4 regions of the Kitasatospora sp. NPDC127111 genome follow, and region 2 is predicted to be linked to each of the others. Evidence: riboswitches for the same ligand, from Rfam matches in the RefSeq annotation. Region 2 holds a riboswitch; each other region holds the start of a gene.
The links. A riboswitch is a leader RNA that binds a small molecule or an ion and turns the genes downstream of it on or off. The one in region 2 is predicted to bind S-adenosylmethionine.
Positions count from the first base shown of each region.

Region 1 (5,533 bases), on a different contig from region 2:
AGGTGGTGCGCGGCTCAGCAGCCGCCGGCCACCGCCGGAATGATCGAGACGCTCGCGCCGTCCTTGATCTCGGTCGCCAGGCCCTCCGCGAAGCGCACGTCGTCGTCGTTCACGTAGACGTTGACGAAACGGCGCAGCTTGCCGGTGTCGTCGAGGATGCGGGCGGAGATCCCGGCGTGGTTGCGCTCCAGGTCGGCGATGACGTCACCCAGGGTGGCGCCCTCGGCGGCCACCTCGGCGGCGCCGCCGGTGTAGGTGCGCAGGATGGTCGGGATGCGGACGTTGGCGCTCATGGGGGCTTCTCCTTGCGGCGGGGCGGCGGGTGGCCGCGGGTGGGTGGCGGCGAGCGGTGGCGGGGGTCAGGCGGAGGCGAGGCCGGCGTCGCGGAACGAGGCCAGCGTCGGGCGGATGACCGCGGTCATCCCGGCGTCGGAGACCGCGTCCAGGGTCTTCAGGCCGTCACCGGTGTTGATCGCGACGGTCTCCTTGGCCGGGTCCAGCTGACCGGTCTCGACCAGCTTCTTCAGCACGCCGACGGTCACCCCGCCCGCGGTCTCGGCGAAGACGCCCTCGGTGCGGGCCAGCAGCTTGATCGCGGCCACCACCTCGGCGTCGGTCACGTCCTCGACGGCGCCGCCGGTGCGGCGGGCGATGTCCAGCACGTACGGGCCGTCGGCCGGGTTGCCGATCGCCAGCGACTTGGCGATGGTGTCCGGCTTGACCGGCCGGATCACGTCATGGCCGGCCTTGAACGCCGCCGACACCGGCGAGCAGCCCGCGGCCTGGGCGCCGAAGATCCGGTACGGCCGGTCCTCGACCAGACCGAGCTTGATCAGCTCCTGCAGCCCCTTGTCGATCTTCGTCAGCTGCGAGCCCGAGGCGATCGGGATCACGATCTGCTCCGGCAGGCGCCAGCCCAACTGCTCGCAGATCTCGTACGCCAGCGTCTTGGAACCCTCGCCGTAGTACGGGCGGAGGTTGACGTTGACGAAGCCCCAGCCCTCGCCGGCCGGGTCGCCGATCAGCTCCGAGCAGAAGCGGTTCACGTCGTCGTAGTTGCCCTCGATGCCGACCAGCTCACCGCCGTAGACACCGGCCATCACGACCTTGCCCTGCTCCAGGTCGTGCGGGATGAACACGCAGGACTTGAAACCGGCCCGGGCGGCGGCCGCGCCCACCGCGCCGGCCAGGTTGCCGGTCGAGGAGCAGGACAGCGTGGTGAAGCCGAACGCCCGCGCCGCCTCGATCGCGCAGGCCACCACGCGGTCCTTGAACGAGTGCGTCGGGTTGCCCGAGTCGTCCTTGACGTGCAGCTGGGCGGTGAACCCGAGCTCGCGGCCCAGGTTGTCCGCCTTCACCAGCGGGGTCCAGCCGGGGTTCAGGTTGGGCTTCGAGGCGACGTCCGCCGGCACCGGCAGCAGCGGCGCGTAGCGCCAGATCGAGGCCGGACCGGACTCGATCCGCTTGCGCAGCTCCTCCGCGGCCTCGCTGCCGAAGTCGTACGCGATCTCCAGCGGCCCGAAGCACTCCAGGCAGGCGAAGCTCGGACCGAGCGGGAAACGGGTACCGCACTCGCGACAGGACAGGGCGGCGGCGGGGCCGAGGTCAACGGTTGCGGGTGCGACGGTGTCGAAAGCCATGATGGCGGAGGCCTCTCTCCTCATCTTCCCCGTGGCGCGGTCGCGCCACGGGCCGGAATTGGCACCTGTCCCGCCGGGGCCTGGACGACAGCCGCGCGAGAAGGTTGCCGGGACGTCAACGGGCCGTTCCCTCAGTCCCTCTGGATGAGCTCTGTGAAGTTGTGGTCATGCTCAGCGGTGACCCCGGCGTGCGAAGGTCCGACCGCTGTACGAAGACTGTATCCGAAGGCGTCAACCGTGAACGGGACCGTCCGCCACGCGAGATGGCGCGTCCCACCCGTCCCCGGCCCGCCGCCGTCCGGCCCCGAACCCGCCCCGAACCCGACCTCGAACCCGCCGCCCGCACCCCGATCCGAGCCCGGCCCCCACCCGGACCCGAGCCCGAGCCCGAACCCGCCGCCCGAACCCGCCGAGGAGAGACCCGTGCCCGCCGACCCGACACCCGAGCTCCTCCCGCAGGCGGCGTCCTGGCTGCGCCGCCGCTCGTGGAGCGCGGCCGACCGGCCGGTGCGCACCCTGCTGGACGCCAAGCGGGCCGCCGGCCGCGCGGGCACCGTCAGCGTCGTCCTGCCCGCCCTGGACGAGGAGGCCACCGTCGGCGACATCGTCCGCACCATCCGCCGCGAGCTGATGGAACGCCTGCCGCTGGTCGACGAACTCGTCGTGGTCGACTCCGGCTCCGCGGACGACACCGCCGCGGCGGCCGCCGCGGCCGGCGCCCGGGTGGTCCACCGCGACGACATCCTGCCCCGGCTGCCCGCCGCCCCCGGCAAGGGCGAGGTGCTCTGGCGCTCGCTGCTGGTCACCAGCGGCGAGATCGTCTGCTTCGTCGACGCCGACCTGCGCGAGTTCGACCCCGCCTTCGTCTCCGGCATCGTCGGCCCGCTGCTCACCGAACCGGACATCCAGCTGGTCAAGGCCATGTACGACCGACCGCTGGAGACGGACGGGGCGGTCGTGCCCGCGGGCGGCGGCCGGGTCACCGAACTGGTCGCCCGCCCGCTGCTCAACCTGCACTGGCCGGAACTCGCCGGTTTCGTCCAGCCGCTCGGCGGCGAGTACGCGGCCCGCCGCTCCCTGCTCGAACGCCTCCCGTTCCCCACCGGCTACGGCGTGGAGCTGGGCCTGCTGGTCGACGCCCTGGAGACGGCCGGACTGGACGCCCTCGCCCAGGTGGACGTCGGGGTCCGCCACCACCGGCACCAGGACAGCCAGGCGCTCGGCCGGATGGCCGCCACCATCTACCGCACCGCCCTCGAACGGCTCGACCGCACCCACCGGCTCAAGGCGTCCGCCGACCTGGTGCGCCCGCTGCTCACCCAGTTCACCCGCGACCCGCGCGCCCTCCCCCAGCCCCCGGGCGGCGGAACCCCCATCTTCACCCCCCGCACCTACGGGATCACCGCCCTGGAACGGCCCCCGATGCACACCGTCCCCGAGTACGTGACCCGGCACCTCCCCCGCTGAGGGGTTTGCGGCCGCGGACCCACGGCAACATCCCACTCATGGGCGATCTCACGACCGAGCGTTCGAGTCAGACCGGCACCGCCCCCGTCCTGGTGGCCTCCAACCGGGGACCGGTGTCGTTCGGCACGGCGGACGACGGCACGCTGACCCTCCGCCGGGGCGGAGGAGGCCTGGTCTCCGGGCTCTCCGCCATCGACGACCCGGACGCCGTCTGGGTCTGCGCGGCCCTCGGCGACGCCGACCGCAGAGCCGCCCGGGAGGCACCCGACGGGCGGCTCGACCGGGCCGGCCACGACGTCGGCGGGCAGGCCGTCCGGATGCTGGACATAGATCCCGAGACCTTCGCCCGCGCCTACAACGGCGTGGCCAACTCGACCCTCTGGTTCGTCCACCACCTGCTCTACGACACCCCGACCGCACCCGCCTTCGACGCCGGCTTCCGCGCCGAATGGCAGGCCTACACCGCCTACAACACCGCGTTCGCCGAGGCGCTCGCCGCCGAGGCAGCCCGCGGCGCCGCCGTCCTGGTCCAGGACTACCACCTCTCGCTGACCCCGGCCCTGCTCCGCGCCGCCCGGCCCGACCTGCGGATCGGCCACTTCTCGCACACCCCCTGGGCGCCGCCCGAGTACTTCCGGCTGCTGCCCGACGACGTCGCCGAGGCCGTCCTCACCGGCATCCTCGGCGCCGACCGGGCCGGCTTCCTCACCCGCCGCTGGGCCCTGGCGTTCGCCGACTGCTGCGAGCGGCTCCTCGGCGCCACCGTCGACCGCGCCGCGCTCACCGTCACGCACGCCGGCCGCACCACGCGCCTCGGCGTCCACGCGCTCGGCGCCGACGCCGACTTCCTGCGCGAGCGGGCCCACCGCCCGGACGTCGAGGAACGCCTCGCCGCGCTCCGCGCGGCCGTCGGCGACCGGCGCACCGTCGTCCGGGTCGACCGCACCGAGCTGAGCAAGAACATCGTCCGCGGCTTCCAGGCCTACCGGCACCTGCTGCGCACCCGGCCCGAGTGGCGGGACCGGGTGGTGCACATCGCCTTCGCCTACCCGTCCCGGACCGACCTGGCCGAGTACCGCGACTACACCGCCCAGGTCCGGCGGCTCGCCGACGAGATCAACGCCGAGTTCGCCACCCCCGCCTGGCAGCCGCTGATCCTGCACGTCAACGACGACTTCCCGCGCTCGCTGGCCGCCTACCGGCTGGCCGACGTCGCCCTGGTCAACCCGATCCGCGACGGCATGAACCTGGTCGCCAAGGAGGTGCCCGTGGTGTCCGACCGCGGCTGCGCCCTCGTGCTCTCCCGCGAGGCCGGCGCGCACGCCGAACTCGCCGACGACGCGCTGACGGTCAACCCCTACGACGTGATCGCCACCGCCGAGGCCCTGCACACCGCGCTCGGCATGCCGGCCGACGAGCGCGCCGAGCGGACCAAGCGGCTCGCCGCCGCGGCGACCGCGCTCCCGCCCCAGCAGTGGTTCCTCGACCAGCTCGACGCGCTCGACGACCTCGGCTGAGGCCGCGGGCTCACGGGGCCCCGGCGGACCGGCCGAGCTCCGCCGCCAGCCGCTCCAGCAGCGCCGCCACGCCGGCCGGGCCCTCGACCACCAGGTCGGCCCGGTCGGCGAGCTCCTTCACCGGCGCGTCGCCCACCGCGCCGCTGCACACCAGCAGCCCGGCCAGACCGTCCCCGCGCAGCTCCTCCACCGCCGCGAAGGCCGCCACGTCCCCCAGGTCGTCACCCGCGTACAGCACCGTCCGGGCGTCCCGCTCCCCCAGGAAGGAGCGCAGCGCCGCCCCCTTGTCCACCCCCGGCGGCCGCAGCTCCAGCACAAGCCGGCCGGGCTCCACCACCAGCCCGTGCTCCGCGGCCAGCGCCGCCACCGGCGCACGCAGCAGCTCCAGGGCCTGCTCCGGTGCCTCCGTCCGCCGGGTGTGCACCGCCAGCGACCGCCCCTTGTCCTCCACCCACGTCCCCGCCGGCGCCCCGGCCGCGGCCAGCACTCCGTCCAGGTCGGCCCGCGCGGCGGCCACGCCCGGGTGCACCGGCGGTGCCGTGAGCACCCCGGCCTCCCAGCGTTCGGCGCCGTAGTGGCCCAGCACCACCAGGCCGTCGATCCCCTCGAACCCGCCGTACTCGACGGCCAGCCCGGCCGGCCGGCCGGTCACCACCACGACCGACCCCACCCGGGGGGCCAGCGCCCGCAGCGCCCCCGCCACCCCGGGGTGCGCCCGCGCCCGGCTCGGGTCCGCCACGATCGGCGCCAGCGTCCCGTCGAAGTCCAGCGCCACCACCGCCTCGCGCGGCGAGGCGAGGAGCGCCTCCAGCCCCGTGCGCCCGGCTTCCGTCCTCAGCTGCACCGTGTCCTCAAGACCCATGCCGGGACCCATACCCAGCCACCGCCCGCCGACGCACCCGCCCCGCC
Region 1 covers NZ_JBHXTG010000139.1:3,654-9,186, reverse strand. The annotation lists gene ACFVHB_RS39400 (ubiquitin-like small modifier protein 1) at 15-293, opposite strand; gene thrC (threonine synthase) at 360-1,640, opposite strand; SAM riboswitch class I at 1,658-1,791, opposite strand; gene ACFVHB_RS39390 (glucosyl-3-phosphoglycerate synthase) at 2,064-3,107, shown strand; gene ACFVHB_RS39385 (trehalose-6-phosphate synthase) at 3,146-4,624, shown strand; gene otsB (trehalose-phosphatase) at 4,635-5,486, opposite strand.
Region 1: it holds a riboswitch for S-adenosylmethionine, as region 2 does, so the genes downstream of both, thrC (threonine synthase) here and ACFVHB_RS27260 (IclR family transcriptional regulator) in region 2, are expected to answer to the same signal.

Region 2 (5,533 bases):
ACAAGTTCGCCCGCGTGGAGTGGTACCACGGGCCCTACGGCGTGCCGGTCCTCGCGGACGCGCCGGCCTGGTTCGTGGGCCGCGTCATCGACTGCGCGGACTGGGGCGACCACACCGGCCTGCTGCTGGCGCCGGTGGCCGTCAGTGCCCCGCCCACCGGCGCGTCGGTGCTGTCCTACCGGGACGTCTCCGACATCGAGGCAGGCCACCCCGCCTGATTCCCGCCCGGGCCGGGTACACCCGCACGGCGCCGCCCCCGCGCCCTTTCACGTTCCCCCGCTTTCGGTCAAGAACTCCCAGGCGCAGGCTTATTGCTTATATGATGCAGCTGCATTCCATAAGCAAAAAGGGGGAGCTGGGGCCGATGACGGGATCACCGGGGGCGCCGGGCATCGAGTCGTCCCGCGACGACTCCGTCGCCGGCCACGGCGCGCGTCGTACCACCGCCGTCGACGTGCGCCGGGTGGACCGGACCGCGCTGCTCGGCCGGGCCGCCGACGTCCGCGACGTGTACGCGCAGGCCTTCGGCCGACCGCCGTGGAACGAACCCGCCCACCTGGCCGACGAGTTCCTGGACCGACTGGGCCGGGACGCCGACCGACCGGGGTTCACCGCGGCCGCCGCCCGCCGCGCCGACGGTCGTCTCGTCGGATTCGCCACCGCCTGGACCACGCCGGAGCCCTTCCCCTCCGAAGGCTCCTACCGCCACGCCACCGAGGGCCTCGGCGAGCGCGGCACCCGCGACCTGCTGGGCGGTGCCCTGAAGATCGACGAACTGGCGGTCCACCCCGACCACGCCGGCCAGGGCCTGGGAACGGCCCTGCTGAACGCGGTGAGCGCGGCAGCGCCCCGCGGCCGGCTCTGGCTGTTCACCACGGCCGCCGCCGGCGGGCCGCTCGACTTCTACCTGCGGCACGGCTGGCGCCCGGTCACCCGCCCGGCACCGCACCCCGACGGCGTGGTCGTCCTGCTCGGCCCCCGCCACCCCGGAGCCCCGGCGGCCGCCCTCCCCGAGGCGGCACGCGCAGCCCCGCGCTAGCGTCCACTGCCTCATCGTCAAGGGTGGTGTCGTCCACAAGAACGAGCTCGACTGACCCGCCCGCCGCCGGCGCCCCCGGCGGCGGCGCGGCGGCGTCAGGAAGCGCCGCGGGCCGTTCAGGAGTGGCGGAGGGCTTCGGTGAGGCGGTGTCCCGCCTCGACGACGACCTGGGAGACGTGCGCGCCGGGGTGGCGCGAGAGGCGTTCGACCGGACCGGAGACGGAGACCGCGGCCACCACCCGGTTGGACGGGCCGCGGACGGGCGCGGACACGGAGACCACCCCCGGCTCGCGTTCACCGACGGACTGCGCCCAGCCGCGGCGCCGTACGCCGCTCAGGGCGGTGGCGGTGAAACGGGCGCCCTGGAGACCGCGGTGGAGGCGCTCGGGCTCCTCCCAGGCGAGCAGGATCTGGGCGGCGGAGCCGGCCTTCATGGGGAGGGTGACGCCGACGGGGACGGTGTCGCGAAGTCCGGAGAGCCGCTCGGCGGCGGCCACGCAGATGCGGACCTCGCCCTGGCGGCGGTAGAGCTGCGCGCTCTCCCCGGTGACGTCCCGCAGGTGGGTGAGGACCGAACCGGCGGCGGCCAGCAGCCGGTCCTCGCCGGCGGCCGCCGAGAGCTCGGCGAGCCGGGGGCCGAGCACGAACCGGCCCTGCAGGTCCCGGCTGACCAGGCGGTGGTGTTCCAGCGCGACCGCGAGCCGGTGGGCGGTGGGCCGCGCCAAGCCGGTGGCGGCGACGAGTCCGGCCAGGGTGGTCGGCCCGGCCTCCAGGGTGCCGAGGATCGAGGTGGCCTTGTCGAGCACGCCGACGCCGCTCGTGATGTCCATGGATGGGTACTCCAGTCTCGAAATCCCGTGAGCGGCGGGGGGGTCCGCCCAGGGGGGGCTCCCGCGCGGGGAGCGGGGGCGGTCAGCGAGGACGGGCCGGAGAAGTCGGCCGATTGCCTGCGCCGGGCACGAGACGGGTACGCGGAAGGGCCGGGGCGGGAAGCGCCCGGGCGAAGGACAGCACAGAGAGCACCGTGTCTCCTCATCTTTCCCGCGCCACGTTGGCGACAGGCCGGAGTTGGCACTGATCCCGGGCGGCACGGCGCGTACTTCGCACGCCGGGTCGACCGGGGAGTTGCCGGGGCTTCGTAGGGCCGGTCCCTCCACCCCTCTGGATGATTCGCGAGGAACCATACAAGATTCCCCGGCCGCCCCGCCAAACCTCCCCGCCTTCACGCCCGGGTGCTTCGTGCCCTCCGTGCCGGCGCACCGCCCGTCGGCTCCACCGGGCCGTGGCTGCCGTGCTGCCGGGCAGCTCCGGGAGGAGGAGGCCACTCCGCCTCCGATATGCCGACAGGCCAGGGTCCCTGACGCCTCGACAGGGCGGTGATCAGCCCACTCGGCCCGGGGGCCGGCGTCCGGTAGATTCTGCGGGCAGCTGATCGGCACACGAAGCGGCCGCGTGCCGCGCATTCGACACGGGGGCAATGAGTGCGGAACGGACACGTGCGGGACCGTCACCGGGAGGCCGTGCTGGAGTGCTGGCGGGCGATCGAGCTGTTCAGCCCTCCGGGCATCCCCTCGCTGCCGCGCCGGCGCCGTGCCGCGCGCTCCGGGCCCGCGGACGAGTACGTCGTGGACCTGGACCCACAACCGGGCCAGGAGCGCCTGCCGTTGCCGTGGCATCCGGACCACCCGGCGACGGCGAAGCGCCGGGCTCCCTACGGCAAGATGTGGCGCCACGAGGTGTACGGCGGCGTCTTCGACCTGGAGCTGCTGCGCCAGGCGATGATCACGGTGCTGCCCGAGGGGACCGACCCCGACCCCGGGGTGCCGCAGGCGGAGCTGGTGCTGTCGGGGCAGAGCGCCATGTTCGCCCTGGTCCTGGACGATGAGGGCCGGCCGGTGGAGGACACGTCGGTGATCTCCGCGTGCGGGTGGGCAACCGGTCGGCTCTTCGATCCCGGGCCGTCCGTGCCGGGGTGGCTGGACGGCTTCGAGGACCTGAACGACGCGTTCGGCAACGCGATCGACAAGCTGACCGCCGTCCGCATCCCCTACTCCCCCGGCTCGGGACCGGTGCCCGGGCAGCCGTCCCACCCGCAAGCTGCGGCGGATCCCGCGTCCGCGTCCCGGGCCTCCGCCTGGCGGCAGCTGCTGGCCGAGATCCTGGGCGGCGCGGCCGTGGGCGCGGTGGGGGCGCTGTTCGGCGAGGTCGCCGGCGCCGCATGGCAGGGCGCCGCGGAACCGCTCGTACGGCGCGCCGCCGACTGGGCCGCTGCCCGCCGTCCCGCCGCGGAGCACGCAGAGGACCCGGATGAGCCGGACGGCCCGGAGGACGGCCGCCCGGCCGGCTCCGGGCACGCCGCCGCGCCTGCGACCCCGGACGCGGGTCCGCCCGACGGGGCGGACGATGCGGGTCCGCGGGCAGTGGGTCTCGCCGACCTGGTCGCGCTGACCGCACAGATCGCGGACCTGTGCGGGGTCGAGGCGCACCTGAGGCCGCGGGTGATCCGCGTGCGCAGCCGGCTGGTCCACCGTCCGCGTGACCCGCGGGCGAAGGCCACCGTCGCCGCGCCGTTCCTGAACAGCCTTCTTCCACCCGACCTGGCCCGGGTGCGGGCGGCGGCCGGCGAAGGGCTCGGGCCGGCGCTGGACGCCTACCTGACCGAGCGGGACTCGGTCGACGTGGGGGCACGCACCGACGTGCGGCAGGCGCGCGAGGCCGTCCTGGCCGGGGTGGCCCCGGCTCTGGTGCCGGCCGGCCGGTGGCCCTCACCCGCGCGCTTCCCGCTCGCGCTGAGCCAGCAGTTCGCGGTGGACCGCATGCTCGCCGACCGCACCGGCACCGAGGGCGGGATGTTCTCGGTGAACGGTCCGCCGGGCACGGGCAAGACCACGATGCTGCGCGACCTGGTGGCCGCCCTGGTGGTCGAACGGGCGGCCGTCATGGCCTCCTTCGACCGGCCGGGGCAGGCGTTCACCGGCCGCGCGTGGCAGGGCCTCGACCGGCAGGGCAGGCACCGGCGCTACGTCGTCCGGCTGGACCCGCGGCTGACCGGGTTCGAGATCGTGGTCACCTCCTCCAACAACGGCGCGGTGGAGAACATCACCGCCGAACTGCCGGGCCTGGACGCACTCGGCGAGCACTGGCAGGGCGGCCCGGACCACTTCTCCGATCTCGCCTCCGCCCTGCTCGGCGGGGCGCCGGCCTGGGGCCTGGTGGCGGCCGTACTCGGCAACAAGGCCAACCGCCGGGAGTTCAGCGAGCGGTTCTGGTGGGGCCGCCTGCCGGAGCGGGAGACCGACGCCCGCACCGCCGCCGGGCTGCCGCCGCTGCGCGGCATGAAGTCGATCCTCGGCGACTGGGTGCCACCGAACCCGCCGGGGCCCCGCGGACGCCGCCCGGCCGCTGGTGCCGGCACCGTCCCGGCCGCCGCTCCCGCCCGGCCCGTGCCGTCGTGGCGCGAGGCCGTCGCCGCGTTCCGCACCGCCGAGGCCGAGGTGGAGCGCCTGCGCGCGCAACGCACCCGCCTGGCCGCCGCGCTGGAGGCCGTCGAGTCCCCGCAGGCCGCCCTGCGGATCACCGATCTGGAGGCCGCGATCGAGCGGGCCGACGCACGGGTGGGCGCGTCCGCGGCCCGCCTCGATGCGGCCGACGCTGCCGTCGCCGCCGCCCGTGCTGCCACCGCGACGGCCGAGGCCGGCCACCGGGCGGCCGGCGAGCGGGTTCCCGCGGCCCGTCAGGAGCTGGCGACCGCCCGCGCACGACTGTCCGGTGCGCGCGAACGGGCCGCGCACCACCGCGAGTACGTGGACGCACTGACCGCCCGCTACGACGCGCCCCCGGCCGTCGAACGCGGTGTGCGCGGCGGGCTGCGCCGGCTGCTGCAGAGCACCGCCGACCGGCAGGCCGCCGAGCAGCACCGCGAACGCACCCAGGCCGAGATCATGCACCTGCTCGTCCAGCAACGCCGCGCCCTCGACGACGCCGTGGAGCAGGTCGCCACCGCCGTCCACTCCGAGGCCCTGGCCACCGACCGCCACGCCGACGCCGGCAGCGCGGTCGCCGACGCCGCCGACGCACTCGCCATCGCCCGGACCCGCGAACAGGCCGCCCTCGCCCGGCAGAACGCGGCCGCCGCCGACCTCTCGGGCGCCCGCACCGCCGCCGCGGCGGCCCGGCGCGACCTCGACACCGCCATCGCCGACCTCGACGCCCGCCACCGCCGGCTGCGGGAGGCCGCGACTACGCTGCCCTCGCTGCCGCTCGGCTGGCTCCACGTCGACGAGCGCGACCAGGAACTCGGCTCGCCCTGGTCCGACGAGGCCTGGGCGACCGCCCGCAGTGACCTCTTCCTGCGCGCCCTCGACCTGCACCGCGCCCTCGTCGCCGGAGCCGCCAAGAAGGTCCACGGAAACCTCCAGGTCCTCATGGAGCTGATGACGAACACCAACGGGCCGATCCCCGACGAGGAGGTCGAGCGCGCCTGGCAGACCCTCT
Region 2 covers NZ_JBHXTG010000053.1:1,204-6,736, reverse strand. The annotation lists gene ACFVHB_RS27270 (flavin reductase family protein) at 1-218, shown strand, start outside; gene ACFVHB_RS27265 (GNAT family N-acetyltransferase) at 365-1,039, shown strand; gene ACFVHB_RS27260 (IclR family transcriptional regulator) at 1,156-1,869, opposite strand; SAM riboswitch class I at 2,069-2,211, opposite strand; gene ACFVHB_RS27255 (AAA domain-containing protein) at 2,536-5,533, shown strand, end outside.

Region 3 (5,533 bases), on a different contig from region 2:
TGCCGGGAGATCTCGCCGGTCCGGGCGGTCAGCGCCGCGTAGTCGCCGCCGATCGCGCCGACGAAGACGCCGGTCCGGCTGCCCGCCAGCGCGCCCGGCACGATCCCGGCGTCCTCCAGCGCCTCCCACGCCAGTTCGAGCACCAGCCGCTGCTGCGGGTCGGCGGCGGCGGCCTCGGCCGGGGAGATCCCGAAGAACTCCGGGTCGAACCGGTCGACCTGGTCCACGTACCCGCCGGCCCGGGGCCGCTCGCCGTCAGCGAACCGCTCCGGCGGGAACACGCCGACCGCGCTGCCGCCCGAGTCGAGCAGCCGCCAGAACGCCTCGGGGTCCGCCGCACCGGGCAGCCGGCAGGCGGCGCCGACCACGGCCACCGCCTCCGGTGAGCCGGTGTCGAGCACGGACGGGTCGTGGGCTTCCAGGCGCGCCATGGTGAGTTCACTCCTGAGGGGAGGTCGGTTCCTTGCCCCTCAGCGTTCCGTGACGCTCCGTCCGGCGCCCCCCTAGGCAACCCCTGTCGAACCCCTAGCCGCCAGTTCGAGGTCCCGGTCGGGGCCGTCGCCGCGCCGGACCACCGCCGCCAGGTCGGCCCGGCGCCGCACCCCGAGCTTGCGGTACACCCGGGTGAGGTGCTGCTCCACGGTGCTCACCGTGACGTACAGCTTCCGGGCGATCTCCCGGTTGGACAGGCCGCGGGCGGCGAGTTCGGCGACCCGGCGCTCGGCGTCCGAGAGGCCCGTCGGAGCGGCGTCCCCGTCCGGGACCAGTGACAGGGCCGGGGTGCGCCGCAGCCGCCGGTCCGCCTGCCGGGCGCGGTCGGGGTCGCCGTCCGTACGGTGGGACTCGCTCAGGTCGGCCAGCGCGCCCGCCAGGTCGCCCTCGGCACCGGCTTCCTCCAGCAGGTCGACGGAGCGCTCCAGGAGCGCGGTGCGTTCCGCGTGGTCACCGGCGGCCGCCCGGATCCGGAGCGCCTGCCCGCGGATCCGCGCGTGGCCCGACGAGCCCGCCCGGGCGAGTTGCTCGTCCGCCAGTTCCGCCGCTGCCCGGCGCCGGCCCAGCGCGAGCTGTGCCCGGGCCGCACCGAGCCGCCACGGAGCGATCGCCGGCAGACGGTCCAGGCCCCAGCGCGCCATCGTGTCCCCGCACGCCCGGTAGGCCGCGAGCGCCTCCTCCGCGCGGCCGACGGCCAGCAGGTGCCCGCCGCGCGCGTACCGGTGGTGCAGGCCCGCCGGGGTCCGCTCCATGCCCTCCGGGACTCCGATCGCGAGGAACCGGGCCGCGTCCGCCGGCAGGCCGAGCGCGGTCCGGGCGGCCACCATGGTGGACAGCGGCAGGCCCACCGCGACGCCCCAGGCGTCCGGGGAGACCCGCGCGAAGGCGCTCCGGGCCGCCGCGTCCGCCGCCCGCAGATCGCCCTGCCGCAGCGACGCCTCCGCGCGGAGCGCGGACACCAGGGCCTGCCAGGTGGAGCCGCAGCGCGCGCCGGTGCGCTCGGCGAGCGGACCGCACCAGCGCACCGCCCGGTCCGCCCGGTCCGTGTACAGCAGCACCGTCAGGGCCGCGGTCAGCGACTCGGTGCCGCCGCTGCCGCCCGGGCGGCCCTCCCGCAGGATCAGTTCCGCCTGCACCGCGGCCTCGCCCGGTGTGACGGCCCCGGTCAGCAGGGAGGCCAGCAGCCGCATGCCCTCGGCCCTGCCCGCCGGGCCCTCCCCGGTCGGCCCGGGCAGCAGTGACGGGTACCAGTACGCCAGCCAGGCCCGCAGTCCGTCCGCCGACCCCGCGTTCTCCGGACGGGACTCGAACCGCTCCAGCGCCACCAACCCCTGGTCCGGGCGACCGTGCCAGAACAGGTGCCGGATCTCCTTCAGCTCGTGGCGCACCGCGCTCGCCGCGTCCACCACCGTCCCGGGCAGCGAGGGAACGCACCGGATCGCCGCCCCGCCGACCGGCTCGCCGCCGAGGGCGCGGCCACCCGCTCCCGGGGCTCCCGCTCCGCCGGGTTCCGGCGCCGGTGTGCCCCTCCCCTCGGGCGGCACCGGGTCGAGCACCCGCTCCGCGCCGCCGTGGTCCACCGGACCGCCGCGCCGACCGAATCGGTCCGGGCCGTCGAGCCGGTCCGAGCCGTCGGCTCGGTCCCTGTCGTCGAACCGTTCCAGGCCGTCAAGCCGTTCCGGGCCGTCGGCGAAGTCCGGGCCGTCGGCGAAGTCCGAACCGCTCCGCCCCCCGACGTGAACGCCGTCGACCCGCCCGGGAGTGTCACCCGCGGGCCGGCCGGCCTGCGCGGACGCCGGCAACCCCGACGTCCGCAGGTATCCCTCGGCCGCCCGCACGTGGCCGGCCACTTCGCGTGCCTCCGCGCCCGCAGCGTCCAGCAGCCCGCCCGCCCGCCGGTGGAGGCCCGCGAGGTCGGCCGGTGTCATGGCCGCGAGCAGGTCGCCGGCGGCCGTCGGATGGCGGAACCCGCCGTCGCGGAACAGCCCGGCGGCGTGCAGCAGGTACAGCGCACGGGGCAGCGAGTCCGTCGGCAGGAGCAGCAGCTCGGCCAGCAGGGCCGGGGTCGCGTAGGGCCCGAGCACCGCCACCCCGCGCGCGTACCGCAGCGCCAGCGGGTCGATGCGGTGCAGGCAGTGCATCAGCCCCCGCCGGTAGCCCTCGCCGACCACCGGCTCCTCGGGCGCACCGGCCCGCTCCTGGTCGTCCAGCAGGCTGTGGACGAGCAGCGGGTTGCCGCCCGTCAGGTCGAACGCCTTCGCCGCCAGGCCGGCCGCGGCGGAGCTGCCGAAGCGTTCACGGCACAGCTCGGCGACCAGCTCCGGCGAGAGCACGTCCAGCCTGATCTGCCGGTGATGGGGCTGGCGCGCCAACTCGACCTCGAAGAACGGGTTCGGCGGCGTCATGGTCTCGCGCGAGCTGAGCACGGTCAGCACGCCGAGATTGCGGGTGCGCCGGACCAGGTACAGCAGGAACTCCAGCGACTGGGGATCGGCGTCCTGGCGGTCGTCCACCGCGATCAGGACGGGCTTCCGCTCCGCGAGGGACCGGACCAGCCGGAACAGGCCCTCCAAGGTCGGCTGGCCCAGCCGCCCGTGCGCCCCCTCCGCGACGGCCGACCGCGGCCGCGTGCCCTCGATCGCGCCCTGGGACAGCAGGGCCTCCGCCGCGGCCGCCTCGTGCGGCTCGACCGGGGCGCTCTGCAGCAGTTGCCGGGCCAGGCCCAGCGGGAACTCCCGTTCCAGCGGCGAACCGGTGCCCATCAGCACCGTGACGCCCCGCTCCGCCGCCACGTCCGTGAACGTGTACAGCAGTTCGCTCCGGCCACTGCCCACCGACCCGTGCAGCGCGATCACGCTTCCGAGGCCGTCCGCACACCGGTCCAGCGCCTCGCGCAGGCGGCGGTACTCCGCTTCCCGGCCGGCGGGCAGCGAACCGGGAAGATCACGCGGGGGTCTCGGGGAGCCAGCAGACATCGATACTCCTGAAGCAGGCGCGCGAAAGGGCGGCCGCTGGGCGCTCCTCTGTCACGCGGGGTCGAGGCTTGACGACCTGGACGGACCGCGCGGGACACCTCTCGCCCGCCGATCCGTCGCCGTCAGCGACAGAGCGCGCTGGCCCGCCGCCGCAGGTCGACGTCGAGCCTGGCCACGAGCCGGAGGCCCACGACCCGTCGCCCGACCGCCCACCGCACCACGAACTTCTCCGTCCCGGCCCGACCGGGCCCGTCACCGCGCTTGCGGCATGACGCCATGCCACCAGGCTTATCCCCGGGGCACCCCACCGCAGTGTGGGGGTTGCCAGTCAGCCGGCCGGGGCCTGGGGGCTGACATTCTTCGCCGAATCGAGTCTACGAAGATCCGACAGATCCCGTCAATCGCCCTCTGGCGCCCCGTCAATCAGGCGGCCCGGCACAGCCCTGCGGCCCGCCCGGTCGCCGGGCGCGGGAGGTCGGTGAGGCGTCTTCAGGGCCGGCGTCCCCTTACCCCGCGGGTCAGCGCGCGGGGCCGGCGACGCCTGTTCGCCCGGGCGGGGAGGCGAGCTGTCGCGCCACTCCGGGGGGCACCGATCCGGGGTGCCGGTGGCGCCAGTACGGGTTGTCGAGCGGCAACTTGGCGCTGACGCGACCGTACATGCCGAACGTGGCGATGATCAGGCCCATGACGAAGCTGAAGACGACGTTGGGGATCCTGAAGGCCAGGACGTTGACGCCGGAGTCGAGCAGGGCGAGGTTGACGAACCCGCTCAGCACGAACAGGCCGCCCACCGCGATGTTGGTCGTCGAGGCGGTGTTGCCGCCGATCACGGCTCCGGTGATCAGGACCCCGGCGGTGGCGATCGAGATCAGGCTGAGCAGGCCGTTGCTCGACAGGCCCGCCACGCGCTCTCCGGTGGTGCTGAAGAACGCCAGGCCGTCGGACAGACCGAGGCAGCCGAAGACCAGCAGGGCGACGCCGCACAGGCCCGCGCCGGCCCGGTAGACCCGCGCGAGTCGGTGGTCGACGGGAAGCTCGTCGCGGAAGTCCATGACAGTTCTCCTTCGCGTATCCGGTATCCGGAGGCCGGTGCCTCCGGATTCCCACGTTCACCGGCCACGGAACCGTTCGACACTTGCAGCGATCACGCACCGTTTGGCGTGTCGCGTCGGTGCGACGAGGCGAGGTGCGACGAGGCGAGGTGAGACGAGGCGCACCCGTGGGCCGCCCGGGGGCGGGGCTACGACGGTGCGGGCGCCCGGGGAACGCCTCGCATGACGCGGACCAGCTGGTCGGCCGCCCGGTGCGGGCCGGCGGCCAGGACCTCGGCCCGCTGGGCGCCGGTGCCGTGCCCGCCGGTGGCCAGCAGGGCCCGGAGGGCGGCGCCGGCGGTCTCGGCGTCGAGGGTGTTCGGGTCGCGCGAGAGGCCGAGACCGGCGCGTTCGAGATCGTGGGCGATGGCGAACTGGTCGCTGGAGAAGGGCAGGACGAGCGCCGGAACGCCTGCCGTCAGGCACTCCGTGAAGGAGTTGTTGCCGCCGTGGTGGACCATCACGGCGGCGTGCGCCAGGAGCGCCTGCTGGGGCACGGACTCGGCGACGCACAGGCGTTCCGGCGACGCCGCCGCCAGCCACGGATCGCGGGCGAGCTCGTCGGCCCGGTCGCCGGCGGCGACGATCACCGACGCCGCGGTGCACTCGAGCGCCGCCCGGGTGACCGTCCGCAGGACGTCGTGGCGGGCCGAGAGGAAGGTACCGAAGGCGATCAGGACCAGTGGGCGCCCGCCAAGGGTCAGGCGGGCGACGGTGGTCTGCCAGCCGTCGTCGAGCCCGGTGCTCGCCGACTCCGCCGTGCAGTGACCGGCGTAGACGGCCACCGGGCCCGGCGGGGCGGCCGGGAGCCAGGGCAGCGGCGGGTAGTTGAACACCACGGCGTGCGGCGAGCAGAGCGCGAAGGCCCGTTGGGGCAGCGGCCGCCCGGGCGAGTGCCGCCGGACCACGTGGTGGAACGCCTCGGTGAACGCCCGGTCGTTCCCGGCCGCCGCGTCCCGCAGCCGCACGAGGTCC
Region 3 covers NZ_JBHXTG010000020.1:84,335-89,867, reverse strand. The annotation lists gene ACFVHB_RS15490 (SDR family NAD(P)-dependent oxidoreductase) at 1-431, opposite strand, end outside; gene ACFVHB_RS15485 (AAA family ATPase) at 504-3,467, opposite strand; SAM riboswitch class IV at 3,720-3,832, opposite strand; gene ACFVHB_RS15480 (DUF4383 domain-containing protein) at 3,986-4,519, opposite strand; gene ACFVHB_RS15475 (glycosyltransferase) at 4,708-5,533, opposite strand, start outside.
Region 3: it holds a riboswitch for S-adenosylmethionine, as region 2 does, so the genes downstream of both, ACFVHB_RS15485 (AAA family ATPase) here and ACFVHB_RS27260 (IclR family transcriptional regulator) in region 2, are expected to answer to the same signal.

Region 4 (5,533 bases), on a different contig from region 2:
CCCGCGAGCAGGTGCTGACGGCGCTCGGCCGCCGGCCCGCGGAGGATCTGCCGGAGCTGTCCTACCTGGAGTGCGCCACGACTCCCGCGGTGCTGAAGGCGCTGGAGAAGGGGGGAGTGGACCTCTGCGTGCTGGACGGCGAGGCGGTGCCGGCCGGCGGGCTGGGGCTGGCGCGCCAGCTGAAGGACGAGATCTACGGCTGCCCGCCGGTGCTGGTGCTGATCGGCCGGCCGCAGGACTCCTGGCTGGCCGCCTGGAGCCGGGCCGACGCGGCGATCTCCCAGCCGGTGGACCCGGTGGCGCTGGCCGAGGCCGCCGCCGTCCTGCTCCGCGCCCGGGTGGCGAAGCGGACGCCGGTCGTCCGCTAGCGGCCGGTGGAACAGGCCTTTTCCGGCGGGCCGTCTCAGTGGAAGAGAAGAAGGGTCGCGGCGGGACGGTGGCGTCCCGCCGCTCGATAGGCTGACTCCGACCCTACGGACGTCCCTTCGGGGAACCACAAGAGCTGGAGTCGGCCATGGTGAACGTGAACCCTGCGAACGGCGGCAAGGACCCCGTGCAGGTGGTCCGCACCTGGCCGGACATCCTGTCGGCGCTGCTGCGGGGCGAGGACCTCGACCAGGGCGCCACCTCGTGGGCGATGGACCGGATCATGAGCGGCGAGGCCTCCCCCGCCCAGGTGGCCGGCTTCATGGTGGCGCTGCGGGCCAAGGGCGAGACCGTCGACGAGGTGGCCGGCCTGGTCGACGCGATGTACGCGCACGCCGAGCCGCTCTCCGTCCCCGGCCCGGCGGTGGACATCGTCGGCACCGGCGGCGACCGGGCCAAGACCGTCAACATCTCCACCATGTCCGCGATCGTCGCCGCGGCCGCGGGCGCCAAGGTGGTCAAGCACGGCAACCGGGCCGCCTCCTCGGCGAGCGGCTCCTCGGACGTGCTGGAGAAGCTCGGCATCGCCCTCGACCTCTCCGCCCGGCGGGTCGCCGAGGTGGCCGAGGAGGTCGGGCTCACCTTCTGCTCCGCCGCGAAGTTCCACCCGTCGATGCGGCACGCCGCCACCGCCCGGCGCGACCTCGGGGTGCCGACCGCGTTCAACATCCTGGGACCGCTGACCAACCCGGCGCGGGTGACCGCGCACGCGATCGGCTGCTTCGACACCCGGCTGGCCGGGCTGATCGCCGGCGTGCTGGCCCGGCGCGGTGCCACGGCGCTGGTCTTCCGGGGCGACGACGGCCTCGACGAGCTGACCATCACCACCACCTCGCGGGTCTGGATCGTCTCCGGCGGAGAGGTCACCGAGACCGCCTTCGACCCGCGTGAGGTCGGCATCGAACCGGTCGGCATCGAGGCGCTGCGCGGAGCCGACCCGGCGTACAACGCGGAGGTCGCCCGCCGGCTGCTGGCCGGGGAGCGCGGGCCGGTGCGCGACGCCGTCCTGCTGAACACCGCGGCCGGACTGGTGGCCCTGGACCTCACCGCCGCGCCGCTCGCCGAGCAGCTGGCGGCGGGCATGGAGCGGGCCGCGGCGGCCATCGACTCGGGCGCCGCGCTGGACGTCCTGAAGCGCTGGTCGGAGGCCACCGCCAAGGCGTGAAGCGGGAGTTGCGGTCCCGCGGGGAAGCCGCCCCGCGGGACCCTCCCGTCCCGGAGGCGGGGGGCGAGTAGCTGTCCGGATGGCGGAACGGCGTTTGACCACTCGCCGGACGCGACCTAGAGTCCTGCCCAGGTCATGAGTGACAGCGTCAAGCCCCAGCTTGCTGTCCGGCAACCCTCCGTCCGTGGCGGGGTGCCCTGGGTGAGGACCGGGTCCCGCGGCAATCCGTCCGCGTGACAAGCGCGGACGCCGGCTGACACGCACTCCCGGGGTCCTTGACCCGTACCAGGAGTGCATCCCGATGTCCCTCTCCACCGAAATCTGCGCCCCGCTCGCCGTCCTCGGCCACGACGTCGAGGTCCCGCTCGCCAGCGGTGCGAAGGTCGGCTACGCGGCGCTCGACTACGCCGCCAGCTCCCCGGCACTCCAGCGGGTCTGGGACGACGTCGCCGCCTACGCCCCCTACTACGGCAGCGTGCACCGCGGCGCCGGCTACCTCTCCCAGCTCTCCACCGACCTGTTCGAGCAGAGCCGCCGCACCGTCGCCGAGTTCCTCGACCTGCGCGAGGGTGACCAGGTGGTCTTCACCCGGGCCACGACGGACTCGCTCAACCTGCTGGCCCGCGCCGTCCCGGCGGGCACCCGGGTGTTCGCCTTCGAGACCGAGCACCACGCCTCGCTGCTGCCCTGGGCCCACGCCGGCCTGGACGTCACCTACCTGCGGGCCCCGCGCTCGCGGGCCGCGGCGGTCGCCGCCCTGGACGCCGCGCTGACCGGGGCGCCCGAGGGCCCCAAGCTGCTCTGCGTCACCGGCGCCTCCAACGTCACCGGCGAGCTCTGGCCGGTCGCCGAGCTCGCCGCGACCGCCCACCGGCACGGCGCCCGGGTGGTGCTGGACGCCGCGCAGCTCGCCCCGCACCACCGGGTCTCGGTGCGCGACCTGGACGTGGACTGGATCGCCTTCTCCGGGCACAAGATCTACGCGCCGTTCGGCGCCGGGGTGCTGGCGGGCCGCGCCGACTGGCTGGACGCGGCCGAGCCGTACCTGGCCGGCGGCGGCGCCACCCGTACGGTGGCCCGGGAGACCGACGGCTCGGTGGCCGTGCGGTGGCACACCGGTCCGGCCCGGCACGAGGCCGGCTCGCCCAACGTGATCGGTGCCTACGCCATCGCCTCGGCCTGCCGGGCGCTGACCGAGGCGGGCTGGGACGCGCTGGAGGCCCGCGAGCAGCAGCTGGTCGCCCGGCTGAAGGCCGGCCTGGCGGAGGTCCCGCAGGTGAAGGTGCTGAACCTGTTCGGCGCCGACTCGGCCCGCGTGGGCGTGCTCTCCTTCGTCGTCCAGGGCTGGAACAGCTCGCACTTCTCGGCCGCGCTCTCCGCCGAGTACGGCATCGGCGTGCGCGACGGGCTGTTCTGCGCGCACCCGCTGGTGCGCGCGCTGCTGAACGACGACGCGCCGGCGGTCGATTCGACGTGCGGTGCCCCGGATCCCTCGCTCCCGGGCGAGCGGAGCCTCAACGCGATCCGGGTCAGCTTCGGCGCCGGCACCCCGGACGAGCACATCGACCGCTTCCTGGCCGCCGTCCGCGAGCTGGTCACGGACGGCGCGGCCTGGAACTACCGCAACGAGGGCGGCCGTTGCGTCCCCACCGGGCAGATCGACAGGGGCCGCCGAGAGGGCTGAGCGCTACTCGTCGAGGCCGAGCGCGAAGGCGGCCTCCAGGTCGTGCTGGGAGTAGGTGCGGAAGGCGATCTGGGTCTCGGTGTGGGCCACGCCCGGGACCTTGTTCAGCCGGCCGGGGATCACCTCGGCCAGGTCGTCGTGCCGGCGCACCCGCACCATCGCCACCAGGTCGTAACCACCGGTGACCGAGTAGACCTCGCTGACGCCCTCGATGGCGGCGATCGCCTCGGCGATCTCCGGGATGCGGTCGACGCTGGTCTTGATCAGGACGATGGCGGTGATCACTGTGGGCTCCTTTGTGAGGTGCCGCCAGGGTAGCGGGCGTCAGCCCCGCCGGCGCGGGGGGCGGGTGGCCAGGGTGCAGCCGTACAGGAAGCCCGCCGAGAAGCCGATCACGTGCACCAGGTAGGCCACCCCGGCCCCGGCGGAGTGCACCGACCACCACTGCAGGGCGAACCAGAGCCCGAGCACCAGCCAGGCCGGGAACCGCAGCGGCAGGAAGAACAGCAGCGGGACGAGCGTGGTCACCCGGGCCCGCGGGTGGAAGCGCAGGTAGGCGCCGAGGACGGCCGAGATCGCGCCCGAGGCACCGATCAGCACCCGGGTCGAGTCCGGCGAGTGCGCCTCGGCCAGCGCGAAGCCGTAGGTGGCCAGCGAGCCGGCGGCCAGGTAGAAGAGGGCGAACCTGGCCCGGCCGAGCCGTTCCTCGACGGTGGGGCCGAAGACGTGGAGGAAGAGCAGGTTGCCCAGCAGGTGCAGCCAGCCGGCGTGCAGGAAGAGGGAGCTGAGCACCGACAGGGCCGGGTGCTTGCCCGGCGTCGCCGCCGCCGGGCAGCCGGGTACCGGGTCGGGGGCCTCGGCGAGCTGTTCGGCGGTCAGCGGGTGCCCGGCCAGCAGCTCCGCCGGTACGGCGCCCCAGCGCTGCTCGTACCGCTGCTCCGCGCAGACCCGGTCGTGGCCGCGGCCGTACAGCGGATTGAGTCCGGCGGCCGGGCCGAGCAGGAAGACCACGGTGTTGAGCGCGATCAGCGCGTAGCTGACGGCCGGGACGGGCACGGCCGGGCGGCCGCCCCGCGCACCGGTGTGGTCGAGGACCGGGATCGCCATGGGGCCAAGCATCCCTCCGCCCGGCCCGGGTGACACCGGGCTTACGGCAGGTGGGCTAGGGAGCCACCGCGGGGTGCCGATGGTCGTAACCGGTCGTCGGCGTGGTTGCCCCAGGCAATAGGCTTGGGGCGGGCATTCCCGCCTCCCGCCGCCGACGCCGGGGCTCCGGGGGGAGCGCCTGAGCCCACCCAGGGACCACCCGAGAGGATCCCCGATGACCGTCCCCGCCCTGACCGCCGAGACGCGCTGGCGCTGCACCCTGTGCGGCAACCTGACCCGCTTCGACGTGACCCGGACCGCCCGGGTGACCGAGTTCCTCCACTTCGACCTGGCCGGCGAGTCCAAGGTGGAGGAGACCGAGGTCCACAGCGAGACCGTCGAGTCGGTGCGCTGCCGCTGGTGCAACGCGGTGGACCAGGTCGAGCTGGTGGCCCGCCCGGGTGCCGAGGCCGACGAGGCCGCCGAGCAGGGTTGATGCCCGGCCCGTGCGGTAGGCGGCGGTGTGCGGCACGGCCGCCCGCCGCACGGGACAATACAGACAGAGCGCACGGAGCGTGACGACGAGGGCGGCCGCCGTCGGCCGTACCCACTGGACCAGGATCGGAGCCGAGGACGTGGTGGACGCAGCGAAGGAGCCCGCCGGGCCGCAGGGGCGGCAGCCCGCTGTGGACGCGCAGGCGCCGGACGCGGCCGAGGAAGCCACGTCCGCCCCCGCGGCCCCCGCCGGGGCGGCCGCCGACGGGCCCGCGACCGGCGAGGAGTCCGGCGGTGACGAGCCGGCGGAAGACGGCTCCGCGCCGGCGGAGCAGGCCGCCGAGAAGCTCGACCGGCCGCTGCCCGAGGGCGTGCGCCGCCGGGTGGTCGGCCTCGCCGCCGACGCGCTCGGCGGGCTGCCGCCTGGCGAGCTGCCCCAGTCGCTGCGCCAGTACGCCAAGTTCACCCCGGCCCGGCGGGCCAAGTACGCGGCCACCGCGCTGGCCGCCGCGCTGGAGTCCGAGCCGGCCTTCCGGGTGCGGATAGCGGAGCGGCTGCGGCTGGGCCAGCCCGATCTGGTGAAGGCGCTGGAGTCGGGCAGCGTGCCCGGGGCCGCCGATCCGATGGACGTCGCGGCCGCCGCCTACCTGGTGCGCTCGGCGGGCTGGAGCCGGCTG
Region 4 covers NZ_JBHXTG010000069.1:14,838-20,370, reverse strand. The annotation lists gene ACFVHB_RS31480 (hypothetical protein) at 1-368, shown strand, start outside; gene trpD (anthranilate phosphoribosyltransferase) at 515-1,591, shown strand; SAM riboswitch class IV at 1,723-1,840, shown strand; gene ACFVHB_RS31470 (aminotransferase class V-fold PLP-dependent enzyme) at 1,893-3,275, shown strand; gene ACFVHB_RS31465 (Lrp/AsnC ligand binding domain-containing protein) at 3,279-3,560, opposite strand; gene ACFVHB_RS31460 (rhomboid family intramembrane serine protease) at 3,600-4,382, opposite strand; gene ACFVHB_RS31455 (hypothetical protein) at 4,597-4,857, shown strand; gene ACFVHB_RS31450 (NYN domain-containing protein) at 5,048-5,533, shown strand, end outside.
Region 4: it holds a riboswitch for S-adenosylmethionine, as region 2 does, so the genes downstream of both, ACFVHB_RS31470 (aminotransferase class V-fold PLP-dependent enzyme) here and ACFVHB_RS27260 (IclR family transcriptional regulator) in region 2, are expected to answer to the same signal.